Regions from separate parts of the Arthrobacter sp. Helios genome, predicted to be linked through region 1. Evidence: riboswitches for the same ligand, from Rfam matches in the RefSeq annotation. Region 1 holds a riboswitch; each other region holds the start of a gene.
The links. Region 1 has a riboswitch for S-adenosylmethionine ahead of ArtHe_RS15895 (LLM class flavin-dependent oxidoreductase). Riboswitches for the same ligand answer to the same signal wherever they lie in the genome.

Region 2: another riboswitch for S-adenosylmethionine. It lies ahead of ArtHe_RS03130 (bifunctional o-acetylhomoserine/o-acetylserine sulfhydrylase); the one in region 1 lies ahead of ArtHe_RS15895 (LLM class flavin-dependent oxidoreductase).
Region 3: another riboswitch for S-adenosylmethionine. It lies ahead of ArtHe_RS11425 (hypothetical protein); the one in region 1 lies ahead of ArtHe_RS15895 (LLM class flavin-dependent oxidoreductase).
Region 4: another riboswitch for S-adenosylmethionine. It lies ahead of ArtHe_RS06880 (flavin reductase family protein); the one in region 1 lies ahead of ArtHe_RS15895 (LLM class flavin-dependent oxidoreductase).

The regions. Positions count from the first base shown of each region.
Region 1 is NZ_CP095402.1:3,462,648-3,465,848, reverse strand. Features, by position in the region: gene ArtHe_RS15895 (LLM class flavin-dependent oxidoreductase) at 2-1,399, opposite strand; SAM riboswitch class IV at 1,436-1,550, opposite strand; gene ArtHe_RS15890 (MFS transporter) at 1,795-3,201, shown strand, end outside.
Region 2 is NZ_CP095402.1:726,730-729,930, reverse strand. Features, by position in the region: gene ArtHe_RS03130 (bifunctional o-acetylhomoserine/o-acetylserine sulfhydrylase) at 1-1,176, opposite strand, end outside; SAM riboswitch class IV at 1,245-1,362, opposite strand; gene ArtHe_RS03125 (VOC family protein) at 1,508-2,149, shown strand; gene ArtHe_RS03120 (hypothetical protein) at 2,984-3,201, shown strand, end outside.
Region 3 is NZ_CP095402.1:2,528,153-2,531,353, forward strand. Features, by position in the region: gene ArtHe_RS11415 (SGNH/GDSL hydrolase family protein) at 1-327, shown strand, start outside; gene ArtHe_RS11420 (NAD(P)-dependent alcohol dehydrogenase) at 440-1,486, opposite strand; SAM riboswitch class IV at 1,617-1,754, shown strand; gene ArtHe_RS11425 (hypothetical protein) at 1,772-2,155, shown strand; gene ArtHe_RS11430 (tyrosine-protein phosphatase) at 2,161-2,898, opposite strand; gene ArtHe_RS11435 (3-hydroxyacyl-CoA dehydrogenase family protein) at 2,967-3,201, opposite strand, start outside.
Region 4 is NZ_CP095402.1:1,546,823-1,550,023, forward strand. Features, by position in the region: gene ArtHe_RS06870 (replication-associated recombination protein A) at 1-125, opposite strand, end outside; gene ArtHe_RS06875 (PhzF family phenazine biosynthesis protein) at 263-1,099, opposite strand; SAM riboswitch class IV at 1,227-1,346, shown strand; gene ArtHe_RS06880 (flavin reductase family protein) at 1,395-1,898, shown strand; gene ArtHe_RS06885 (M66 family metalloprotease) at 2,035-3,201, opposite strand, start outside.

The DNA of each region.
Region 1 (3,201 bases):
CCTAGCCGTTGACCGCCGGGGCGAAGCGGTACCTGGCGCCCCGGTGGGTTTCGGGCAGTTTGTCGCCGGCGCCGAAGAGTTTGTTCCGCAGCGTTCCGGGCGCGTACCCGGAGGGGTAGGCGCCGCGCTGCTGCAGCTCCGGCACAACGAACTCCACCACATCCTCGAACGTCCCGGGGGTGACGGCGTAGGCCAGGTTAAAACCGTCGACGTCGGTTTCCTCGACCCAGCGGATCAGCTCCTCGGCGACTTCGGCACCGGAACCCACCAGCCGCGGGCCCAGCCCGCCGATCCCGGCGGATTCGGCGATGTCCCGCACGGTCCAGGGCTCGCCGTCGTCCTTCACCTTCTGGAAGTTCGCGGCGGCGGACTGGATGGCGTTGGACTCCACGTTGCCCAGCGGTTCATCCAGGTTGTAGGTGGAGAGGTCCACCCCCATCCACCCGGACATCAGGGCGAGTGCGCCCTCGTCGCTGGTGTAGCGCTGGTAGTCCTGGTGCTTGGCTTCGGCTTCCTCGGCGGTCGCGGCCGTGATGATTGTCAGCAGCGTGTAGATCCGGATCGAGTAGCGGTCCCGGCCGGCCGCTTCGGCGGCGTCGCGGATCTTGGTGACGGTGGCCTTCAGCTTCTCCACGGTCGGGGCTCCCACGAACACAGCCTCGGCGTTCTCGGCCGCGAACGCGATGCCGCGCGGCGAGGCGCCGGCCTGGAAGATCACCGGGGTCCGCTGCGGGGAGGGCTCGGAAATGTGGATGCCGGGGACCTTGAAGTACTTGCCCTCATGGTTGATGTCATGGACCTTGGAGGGGTCGGTGAAGACACCCGTTTCGCGGTCCCGGACCACGGCGTCGTCTTCCCAGGAGCCTTCGAGCAGCTTGTAGACCACTTCCAGGTATTCGTCGGCGTGGTTGTACCGCTCGTCGTGCTCCAGCTGGTCTTCCTGGCCCATGTTCCGTGCGGCGGAGGGCAGGTAGCCGGTGACCACGTTCCACCCGACCCGGCCGTTCGTAATGTGGTCCAGGGTGGAGAGCCGGCGGGCAAACGGGTACGGGTGTTCGTACGCGGTGCCGGCGGTGACGCCGAAGCCCAGGTTCTCGGTGACCAGGGCCATGGCGGAGACCAGCAGCAGCGGATCGTTGACCGGCACCTGGGTGCCCTGGCGCAGCGTGGCCTCGTTGGAGGAACCGTAAACGTCGTAGGTGCCCAGCACGTCGGCGATGAAAATGCCGTCGAAAAGCCCGCGTTCGCAGGTCTTGGCCAGCTCGGTCCAGTAGCGGATGTCGTTGTACCGGGAGGACTGGTCCTCGGGGTGGCGCCACAGGCCGGGCGACTGGTGGCCCACGCAGTTCATGTCGAAGGCGTTGAAGCGGATCTGTCGGGGTGCGGGCGAATTGGCCATGGAAGTCCTTTTCCGGTTTGACGCACCGTCGAAGGAGCGCCGTACTTGCCGCAGGCTGATGCGCCTGCGACCGGATCGTCATCTGGGGCACCCCGCCACGGGAGAGGGTTGCCGCCCAACCAGCCAGAGCTTCGCGTTGGGACTCATGATCCTGCCCGCCCAGTATGGAACACCGCCCCCGGTGGCGCGCAAGCTGCGGGGTGTCACGCGGCGTAATGCCCGGGTTCGGAAAGAGCGCTGGCTGGGTATTGCCACAAACGGCATTATGCGTCTAAGATCACATTTATCAGGGCAAGAATAGAGACTTCCTGTTGGAGGTCTTTTCTTGCCCTTTTTGCGTTTCTATTGGGCCGTGGTCTCTGACAGGAGCAATCCCGACAGAGAGGTCGGCCATAATGTCGAGTTTTACACTCCGCGGCGTGCACGACGTAGTTTCTTACATTGACGCCCGCCCCAAGATAGCGGGCCGGGCCGGGGTCATTTGGTGGCTCGCGCTGGGCGGCCTGTTCCTAGACGCCTTTTCCAACTCTGCGCTGAGCGCCGGCCTTGGACCCATGACCAGGGACCTGGAGCTGAGCGCCACCCAGGTTGCCATCCTGACGTCCCTCGCATCCTGGGTCGCCATCGTGTTCAATCCGATTGGCGGTTGGATGGCGGACCGCTGGGGCCGCATTCCTCCACTGGTTTTCGCTAAGTTCCTGGCGCTGATCGGCGCCGGCCTGGCCGCCTTTGCACCCGCTTTCGAGCTGGTGCTGGTGGGACGCTTCTTCGTGGGTGCCGCCTACGGCATCGACTTTGCGATCGCCATGGCCCTGTTGGCAGAATTTACCCCCGCCCGGTTCAAGAGCCGCCTGAACACCTGGCAGGGCATCTGGTACACCGCGGTGAGCTCCAACCTGATTCTGGCCATCCTGTTCTACAACATGGGTGTCGGAGAATCGATCTGGCGCTACGCCGTCGGCTCAGCGGGCATCGTGGCCCTGGCCCTCTTTGTCGCCCAGCTCGCTTTTATGGTCGAAAGCCCCACCTGGGCAGCCCGGAAGGGCCTGCTTGAAAAGGCGGCCGCCTCCATGACGAAGATTTATGGTGAGCCTTTCACTGCAGCGCCCGTCGAAGACCGCTCCCCGATCCTGAACCAGGCGACAAAGGGTTTCGCCAACATCGCGCTGATTTTCCGTGGAATCTACCTTCCACGGACGATCCTCGCTGCCACCATCCAGATGGGGCAGTCCATCCAGTATTTCGCCGTCGGCTGGTACCTGCCGATTATTAGCCTCACCCTGTTCGGTGAAGACTTCGTGGTGGCCACATTGGGCGCGCTTGTCTTCAACCTATTTGGTATCGTCGGCGGCTTCCTTTCGCCGATGATCGGCAGGAAAATCGGCCTGCGCAAGGCCTCAGCAGTCGGCTTCGGCGCCGTCTTCATCATGCTGGTGATACTGGGAGCCTTCTACGAGAGCCTGCCGATCTTCCTGGCCTTCCTGATCCCGTCCCTGTTCATCCTGTTCCACTCCGGCGGGCCCGGCGCCAACGGCAAGAGCATCTCCACCCTGTCCTTCCGCAGCGAACTGCGAGCGGGAGCCAACGGTGTTATCGGGGCGCTTGGCAGCACCGGAGCGGCTCTGGGCCTGCTCGTCTTCCCCATCCTCAAGCAGGACCTTGGCCTCGGACCCACCTTCCTGATCCTTTCCGCCGTACCGCTGATCGCCTGCATCGTTTGCTCGGTGATCAAATGGGATCCCACCCGCGCAGCGGTCAGCCCGGATGAAGAAGAGAATGCTCCGCAGTTCCGGAGTGACCAG
Region 2 (3,201 bases), 1.2 Mb from region 1:
GGTCGACGCCGGATGGATCACCAGCGAACGGACGTCACCAACGTTTGCCACGTGGGAGTGCAGTTCCAGTGCGTCGACAAAACGCTTTCCGGCTTCCACTCCCCCGGCGATCTCGAAGGAGACGATGGCGCCGGTGCCGCGGGGTCCGTACTTGCGTCCGCGTTCGTACCACGGGCTGGACTCAAGGCCTGCGTACGCAACCGAAACGACGTCGTCGTGCCCAACAAGCCACTGTGCGACGGCGGCGGCGTTGCTGACGTGCCGTTCCACCCGCAGGCTCAGGGTCTCGAGGCCCTGCCCGATGAGGAAGGCATTGAACGGCGAGACGGCCGAACCCAGGTCGCGGAGCAGCTGGACCCGCGCCTTCAGGATGTAGGCCAGGTTTGCGCCCAGCACGCCGTCCGCGCCGAGGTCCCGTGCGTACACCAGGCCGTTGTAGCTCTCGTCAGGGGTGTTGAAGCCGGGGAACTTCTCCGGGTCGGCCCCGAAGTCGAAGTTGCCCGAGTCCACAATGACCCCGGCGATCGCTGTGCCGTGTCCGCCGAGGTACTTGGTGGCCGAATGCACCACGATGTCCGCGCCCCACTCGATGGGACGGATCAGGTACGGCGTGGAGAGGGTGTTGTCCACGATCAGTGGGACGCCGGCGTCGTGCGCAACGGCGGAGATCCCTTCCAGATCCAGGACATCCTGGCGCGGGTTGGAGACGACTTCGCCGAAGAACGCCTTGGTGTTCGGCTGGACGGCGGCACGCCACTGCTCCAGGTTGTCCGGGTCAGCCACGAAGGTGACGTCAATGCCGAACTTTTTCAGGGTGTGCTTGAACAGGTTGTACGTTCCCCCGTACAGGCTGGGACTTGCCACAATGTGGTCCCCGGCCTCGGCGACGTTCAGGATGGCGTACGTTTCGGCGGCCTGGCCGGAAGCCAGCAGCAGTGCCCCCAGACCGCCTTCCAGCGACGCGATCCGGTTCTCCACCGCTTCCTGCGTCGGGTTCCCGATCCGTGTGTAGATCGGAGCCAGCTCGGCCAGGGCGAAGCGGTTTGCCGCTGCTTCCGCGCTGGGGAACACGAAGGACGAGGTCTGGTAGATAGGCAGGGCGCGGGCGCCGGTTGCGGCGTCAGGCTCCTGACCTGCGTGGATCTGGCGGGTTTCGAACGACCAATTGGCAGACATTTTGCTCCCTTTATGACCAGGGGCCCCACAGGAAGCGATGCCGGAGGAAGTCCGGAAACGAGACGTGTGGCCCGCGCTTGCCGTGACACCCTTTTGGTGTCCGGCCAGGTCTTCACCCGGGGCACCCCACCGCGGTTGGAGGGTTGCCGGCCAGCAAGCCGGGGCTATCTGCTGGCACTCATGACCTGTACCCATAGAACCAACGGACGCCCAGTTGCGCAACCCATATGACGCAGCGTGAAATCTGCGTCTTCATGTAATGCAGCACGGTTTTAGTGAGCTTAGGGTTGCCTTAGTCGAGACACAGGTCACAACGTGTCAAGATGTTCGCATGCGCCTGGATCACGTCTCTTATGCCTGCGAATCCGACGGCCTGCTGGCCACCACGGAACGCATTGCTGCTGCCCTTGGAACCGAGTACGTCAAGGGTGGCGTCCACCCCCGTTTCGGCACCCGCAATATGATCCTGCCCCTGGCGAACCACCAGTACATCGAGGTGGTGGAAGTCCTCAACCACCCCGCGTCCGACAAGGCTCCTTTCGGCCAGGCCGTCCGTGCCCGGTCCGAAGCAGGCGGAGGCTGGATGGGCTGGTGCGTCGAGGTTGATGACCTGGCTCCCTTCGAGGAACGACTGGGCCGGTCCTCGGTTCCGGGAAACCGGAAATTCCCCGACGGCCAGGAACTGACCTGGCGGCAGATCGGCATCAACGGCCTGATCGCTGATCCGCAGGTCCCGTACATGCTGCGCTGGGACGAGGACAAGGCAGATCTGCACCCGTCCCGTGCCCTCAACGGAACAGTGTCTCTGGACTCCCTGACCATTGCCGGTTCTGCCGCGCGGGTCACCGAGTGGCTGGGCATGCCCGTCGAGGAACCGCTGGAATCCGTGGACGTCACCTGGGTTTCCCCCAAGGGCACCCCCGGCATTATGTCCGTGACCTTCGGAACGCCTTCGGGGCTTGTGGAGATCTAAAGCCGTTAACCCGGATATCTCTCGGCCTAGGGACTCCCCTGCCACATGGGGACAATCCTGCGCAGCGTTCCCCTCCACTTCTGGACTTTCCTGCCGCCTCGGGATTTCCCTGCCACGTTGGGACAATCCTGCGCGGCGGCACGCCAGGAAAGTCCCAAACCGGGAGGATTGTCCCAGTTTGCAGGGTTCTCGCGAGTGCACGCCCTTCGCGGGGTTTCATGATCAGAGGGCTCGGCCCAACTGCGGGCAACGTGTCCCTGTGTTTTGGGACTTCCCGGCCACACTGTGACTGCTCGCGCGGGCGTTTCCCTCCGTTTAGGGAAATCCCATCCACTCCGTGCACCCTCTCCCTCCGTTTTGGGAAAACCCATCCACTCCGTGCACCCTTTCCCTCCGTTTTGGGAAAACCCATCCACTCCGTGCACCCTTTCCCTCCATGTGGGGAAAATCCTGCCGCTTTGAGACATAGTTTCCCTCCGTTTTGGGAAAATTCAGCCGTTATGGGGTTTCCCTCCGGTGCGCTCAGGCAGGGAAATCCCGGATTGGTCGATTTCCCCAAACCGTAGGGTTATCCACAGACGAGGACCCCGGCCCCCGGGCAAGACTGTGAGGGGCCAAGATGGGACGATGCAGCCAGCCCTTCTCTTCTCGTCGGACGCAGACCGGGACGGTCCCGGGCGCCGCTCCCTCGCCAGCCGATGTCGCAGCGGGGAGCTCCTCCGGCTGAGGCCCGGCGTCTACATCTCCAGTGCCCAGTGGGAAGATCTCCCCCGTTGGGAACGCGAAATCACGATGCTGGCGGCAGCTGCGGAACAAGGCCGGAATCCACGGGTCTTGGTCCAGGAATCAGCTGCGATCGCTTGGGGAATTCCCACCATCGGCTCTTCCACCGAGATCATGGTGCTGGCCTCGGCCCCATCGCATGCACGGCGTCGAGGAGGAATCCGCTGGGCCGAACGGCAACTGCTTGAGCCGCTCTCCGAGACCTCAGGGTTTGCTGTCACATCGCGGGGGCAGACCGTTCTTGATATGGCCGCCTATCTGCCCTTTGA
Region 3 (3,201 bases), 930 kb from region 1:
GCGGAGATCGTCCTGACCGGCTATCCGCACCTGTTCGAGGAAGGCACGCCCGGGCCGCTCAGCCCGCAGGCCCAGGCCCTCTTCAACGAAGGAACGGATAAGCTCAACGCGGTCCTGGCCGCGCAGCTGGGACGGGGCTCGACCTTTGTGGACGTGGTGGACGAGTTCTCCGGGCACGGAGTGGGATCGCCCGAACCGTGGATCATCTTCGATGGCGGGCCGTTTGACCTCCATCCGAACGCCACCGGCTACCGCGACGGCTATCTGGCCGCGTTCACAGCGGATGTGGAGCTGCCCTCACACGGCGGCTGCCGCGGCAGGAGCTGACGGCGGCCACGTCCTGACCGAGGGTTGCCCGGTCCCAAGCCTGCCTGGCCCCAAAGCACGACGGCGGCGCCCGCCACACGCGGGCACCGCCGTCGTCCTGGGTGCTCCAGAGCTACTTCATGTGCGGAACAACCACGGCGCGCCCGCTGAGCTCGCCTGCCTCCAGCTTCCGGTACGCCTCCAGCGCGTTGTCCATGCTGTAGAGCTCCACCTCGGGCTTGATCTGACCGGCGCGGTACATGGCCACCACTTCGTGCAGGTCCTCAATGGTGCCCCAGTAGGTGTTGGTCGTGGTGGACTCGTACGGGGTGGTGAAGAAGCTCCACTCATACGTCCCGCCGGCGATGCCAACCACAGTGAACCGGGACTGCGGTGCCATCGATGCGGCTGCAGTCTTGATGGTCGGACCCACCCCGACGAAGTCGAACGCAGCATCCACACCGCGTCCGCCGGTGATCTCCCGGATGCGTTCCACCTGGCCCTCGCCGCCGGGAACCACGATGGCGCCGGCAGCTTCGGCCTTCCGCATGGCCTCTTCCTTCATATCGGTGGCAATCACCGTGGCGCCGGTGAGTGCCTTGAGGATCTGCACCGCCATCTGTCCCAGCCCGCCAAGGCCGACGACCAGGGCGTATTTGCCGCCCCCGGCCAGGTTCGGCAGGGAGTTCTTGATGGCGTGGTACGGCGTCAGGGCCGCATCGGAAAGCGGTGCCGCGGCGACAGGATCGGCGTCGCCCAGCGGGACCAGGTTCCGGACCGGAACCACCAGGTATTCGGCCATACCGCCGTCGCGGCCCAGTCCCATGCCCAGGTAGGGCATCTCGGCGGCGTTCTCGCAGTAGGTGTCCTGCCCGCGGGAGCAGGCCTTGCAGTGCCCGCAGCCTACCGGCCCGTAGACCAGGTACGCGCCGCCGACCTCCACGCCGCTGACGCCTTCGCCAAGCTCTTCGATCCAGCCGGAGTTCTCATGGCCCAGGACGAAGGCGGGAGGGATCGAGCCCGGCGAGCCTTCGGCGAAGTCCTTATAGAGCGCGACGTCGGAATGGCAGGCACCGGCGCCCGCCACCTTCAGCAGGACCTCGCCAGGGCCCGGCTTCGGCTTTTCGACCTCCGTCAGGGACGGGAAGGTCTGCCACTTCTCAAATACAACTGCACGCATAATGCCTTCTTCTTTGAATCGGTGCGGCGGAGTTTACCCGCCTCCTCCACCATATATGCTTTTACATCTACTTGGCCCGGCGGGAGCGGGGGTTCCGCCACAGGGGCCGGGTGCGCTACTGTTTGCAGTACTTCACGAGATGCGGCCTCCGCGTTCGGCACCGCCGGGCAAGGAACAGCTCCGACTGGCCTCACACCAACCCCATTGTTCGGCGGGTGGTTCGGATGACGAAGCGGTCTGCGCTAACCGGTGCGGACAAGGACAACTCCCCGAAGGACAAACACTGTGACCTACTCCAGTGACTCCCCCATCAGCAGCATCGCTTCCTCGCGCCCGGCCCAGGTACTTCCGTCCCTGCCGGCCGCAGCACTGGCCGAATACGACGACTGGGTCGAGGTGGAAGTCCACGCCGACCCCGGACTCGACGTTATTGCCCTGGTCATTGACGGCACCCAGCAGCTGATGTGGCACCAGGACACGGCACGGGTGGCGCTGGCTCTGGTGTCCGCCGTCGACACCGCTCAGTGGTGCCCCCGGCACTCAACGCTGCTGGTCCCCGGCGGCTTCAACAGTCCCGCGGGCAGCTCTTTTTTCCACTTAGCCGCTACGGAACGGCTGGCCCTGTGCCGGGAGAACCCGGCTGAGGCCAGGCTCCCCCTTCCGCAGTAGCGGCTTCACCCCAGCAGCCGGGCCCGAAGCCGGTCCAGCGTCAGGCTGTCTGCTCCGGCCCGGAGCAGGAAATCCCGGGCGTCCAGGTTCTCCGCCACGGCCAGCAGCTCCTGCTGCGCGGCTGCGATCCGTTGCGCGAGTTCAGTGTCGTTCAAGGGGCGCTCCCGCGGCTGCGTCTGGCGCCGGTGCCATTCATTGATTCCGGCGGCTGCGGCCGCATAGTCCGCGGCGGCCGCTTCCGGTGCTGCGCCGGCGAGCTGCAGCAGGAGCAGGGCGACCAGGCCCGTGCGGTCCCGCCCGGCGGAACAGTGAATGACAACCCCGCCGGGCGGGGCATCCGCGATGGCCTGGGCGACCGCTGCGAATTTCTCCGGCCACCGGGCAAGGTTCGCAGGATAAAAGCGCGGGGAGTTCATGTACGGTCCGGTGAGTGCGGTGAACTCCGGATCGGCGGTTTCCTGGGTGGGCCGGTTCAGGACGGCGATTCCCTGGACGGCCGACGGCGGCAGCAGCGGGTCGGTGTCCCGCCTGCCGATTTCGGTTTCGTTCCGCAGGTCCACGACGGTGCGGACACCGGCGTCGTAGGCCTGTTGCCAGCCCCGCCCGGTGAGCCACTCGGAGCGCCCCATCCGGAAGAGCCTGCCCGGCAGGATACTGCGGCCGCCGGCCACGGGGATGCCCCCGAGGTCCCGGGCGTTGACGGCGCCCTCCCAGGCCACAGTCCGGTTGCTGGCAGCGTCCATGGCTCCAGCGTAGGCGCTGCCGGATTCACTGCCGAAACTGGTGCGGTTGAGGCAGCCAGGGGGGAGGGTCAGCTCCAGTCGAAAAAGCCCTTGCCGGTCTTGCGTCCGAGCTCGCCACGGGCCACCTTGTCCCGCAGGATCTGCGGCGGCTCGAAGCGCGGGCCGAGGGTGGAGGCCAGGTACTCGGCGATGCCGAGCCGGACGTCCAGGCCTACAATGTCCGTGGTCTTCAGCGGGCCGGTCGGGTGCTTGTAGCCCAGGACCATGGCGGCGTCGATATCCTCAGCGGACGCCACGCCCTCT
Region 4 (3,201 bases), 1.9 Mb from region 1:
TGCTGTCCCACCACCTCATCGATGCTGCGCGGACGCATGCGGACCGCCAGGGGGCTGCGCGGGCGCTGGCGCGCACCGCCGTCGGCGTCCCGCTCCCCCGAACCGCCGCTGTCCTCGGGGTCCAGGTCCTCATCGCTGCTGAACAAGTCACTCACATCCCAAGGCTACCCGCGCGCTCTCCCTCTCCGCGGACCAGCGGTCCCCGGCGGATGGAGTCCCAGACTGCCAGCGGAGTTCAGGGACTGGAAGGAAACCCGGCGGGCTAGAGGGAAACTGAACCGTCGATGCAGGTTACGGACTCTCCGCCCACCCAGATGCGGCCCTCCCGCATAAAGACCCGGACCAGGCCGGAACGGTGCACTGCGGTGCCCTGCGTGACCGTGTAGCGTTCCCCGGCCAGGCCTTCACCGATCAGCCACTGGGCCAGGCCGGCATTCAGGCTGCCGGTGACCGGGTCCTCGGATACGCCCAGGCCGGGGGCGAAGGCGCGCACCTCGAAGTCGGTTTCAGCGGTTTCGGGCTGCGGGCCGATCACGCCGACCCGAAGGTTGCCGAGCGCGGCGTGGTCCGGGCGCAGCGAAAGCACTGTCTCCGCGTCGGGCAGCAGCAGCCCCAGCCACCCCGGCCCGTTGTCCACCCACTGGTGGCCGTCCACCTGGTTCGGGGTGAGCCCCAGAGCAGCGGTGACCCGGGCAAGGATGTCCTCCTCCACGGGACCGGTCCGGATGAGCCTTGGCGCGGCGAACGCGGCCAGCCCGGCATTGACCCGCAGCGGCACCAGGCCGATTCCGCACTCCTGGATCACCAGCCCCGGCCGTACCGGGGTGTTCCCGGCCTCGGTCCACGCATGGCAGGTGCCGAGTGTTGGATGGCCCGCGAACGGAATCTCTCCCCCTGGCGTGAAGATCCGGACCCGGTAGTCGGCTTCCTCCTGCGTGGCCGGGAGCACGAACGTCGTCTCCGAGAGATTTGTCCAGCGCGCGAACTGGAGCATGGCTTCATCGTCCAGGCCGTCCCCGTCCAGCACCACCGCCAGCGGATTGCCCTGAAAGGGGCGGCTGCCAAAGACGTCTACCTGCTTGAACCAGCGTTGTCTCATGCGGACACTTTAGTGGCTCCCCCGGCAGCAGGCTGGCAGCCCGGCGGTTACGAAGTGTTGCGGATCCGCCACTGCGTGTGACACGGGTTTGCGCCCGCCCCTGCCCCGCCCCTAGATTGATGGGCAGAATCAAGAGTTCCAGCCACAGGCCCTGGCCGGTTGGACGGCAACCCTCTCGCCATAGCGGGGTGCTCCAGGTGACGATTCGGCCGTCCCGGTGGATCTCCCGGTGCGGCAAGTACAGCGTCCCCGTGCTGCCTTCCGGGCAGCGGGCGCATCAGGCAGAGGAAGTCCCATGGCCCTTGAAACCGATCTGCAGCCCACTGCCCTCCGCCGCGCGTTTGGCCGTTTCCCATCCGGAATCGCGGCCCTGTGCGCCGAAATTGACGGCGTACCGCAGGGCATCGTCGCGTCGTCCTTCACCGTGGGGGTCTCCATGGAGCCGCCGCTGGTCATGTTCGCGGTCCAGAACACCTCGCGGACCTGGCCGGTGCTGCGCTCCGCGCAGCGGATCGGCGTGTCCGTCCTCGGGACAGGGCACGACGGCGTCTGCCGCCAGATTGCCTCCCGCGACGGCGACCGGTTCGCCGGCCTCGAACTGCACGAAGCTGAGGGCGCGCTGTTCCTGGACGAAGCTGCCCTGTGGCTCGACTGCTCGATCGAAAATGAGGTACCGGCCGGAGACCACGCTGTGGTGCTTCTACGGGTCCACGGCTACTCCACCCATGAGGACGCCCATGAACCGCTGGTATTCCACGGCTCAGCGTTCCGTAACCTGGCGGTTCCTGAGTTCGCCTGACCGGGACAGGCAACCGCCGGATTCTGTAGCAGCCGGACTCAGTACCAAGGAAAAGGGTGCACACCCCGGGCTGAATTGCCCCGGGGTGTGCACCCTTTCGGTGCTAAATCCCTGCTGCTAAATCCCTCCTGCTGAGCTACGCGTCCAGTCCAAGGCTGAACAGCGTCGCGATGCTGCCGGCTTTCAGGCTGGCCATCCCCGGGTTGGCGGATGTTGTGAGCCCGGTCCAGATCTGGTTCGCTCCGGCGTTCTTCGAATACATCCCCACGATTCCCTCGTCCCGGTAGAAGTCGAGGTAGCTCGAAACCGCGCTCTTGAGATGTCCGTCTGCCTCGGGGAGCCACTCCTGATTAGCTTCGGCAGCAGAGCAGGCAGCGACCTTGGCCGGGGTGCCGGGCACCAGGCACATATCGGGCCGTGCTTCGCTGTGGATCGCCCCGCGGGTATCCATAAACCAGCGCTGGACCGCAGTGTCAGCGCACAGTGCCTTGTTTTTAGGGACGGTAACGCTGAGGTCCCCGCCCAACACCAGGCAGTGCCCGTTGTTGACAAGCAGCCGGCCTCCGGTCGGCAGTATCCGGGTGGAATTTTCCGTGAAGCCGTTTGAGGACATCAGGGCGGCGAGTTCCGCCGTGGTTGCCGCGTCCTTCGCATCGAGCTTTGCCTGATTGTCCTGGATAAACGTGTCGATCACGGCAGTGGCGAAATTCAGTCCGGAGAGCGTGGCGATGCTGCTGGCCTTCAGCGTTGCCATTCCCGGGTTCTGCGATGCGGCCAGGCCCTGCCAGATCTGGTTGGCCCCGGACGTCCGGCCGTACATGCCGGCGATTCCCTGGTGCCGGTGGAAGTCGAGGTAGTTGGACACCGCACTCTTCAGGTGTCCGTCGGCCTCGGCGATCCACACCTGGGACGCTGCGGTCGTGGCGCACGCCGCCATCTTCACCGGCGTACCGGGAACCAGGCACAGGTCCGGACGCTCTTCGCTGTGAACCGCCCCGCGTGCGTCCATCACCCAGCGCTGGGCGGCGGTGTCTGCGCACAGGGTTTTGTCCTGCGGGACTGTGACGCCGAGGTCCGCGCCCAGCACCAGGCAATGTCCGCCGTCAACAAGCAGCCGGCCACCGGCAGGAAGGACCTGCGTGGGACTCTCCACCAGTCCGAGGGAAGACATCAGGGTGAACAGCTCCGCTGTGGCGGCCGGGTCCTGTGCGTCGAGCTTTGCCTGATTGCGCTGGATGAAGGCATCGACCGAGGCAGCTGCGGCGGACTGCTTCTGGACAGCTGCTGCCACACCCTGGGCCAC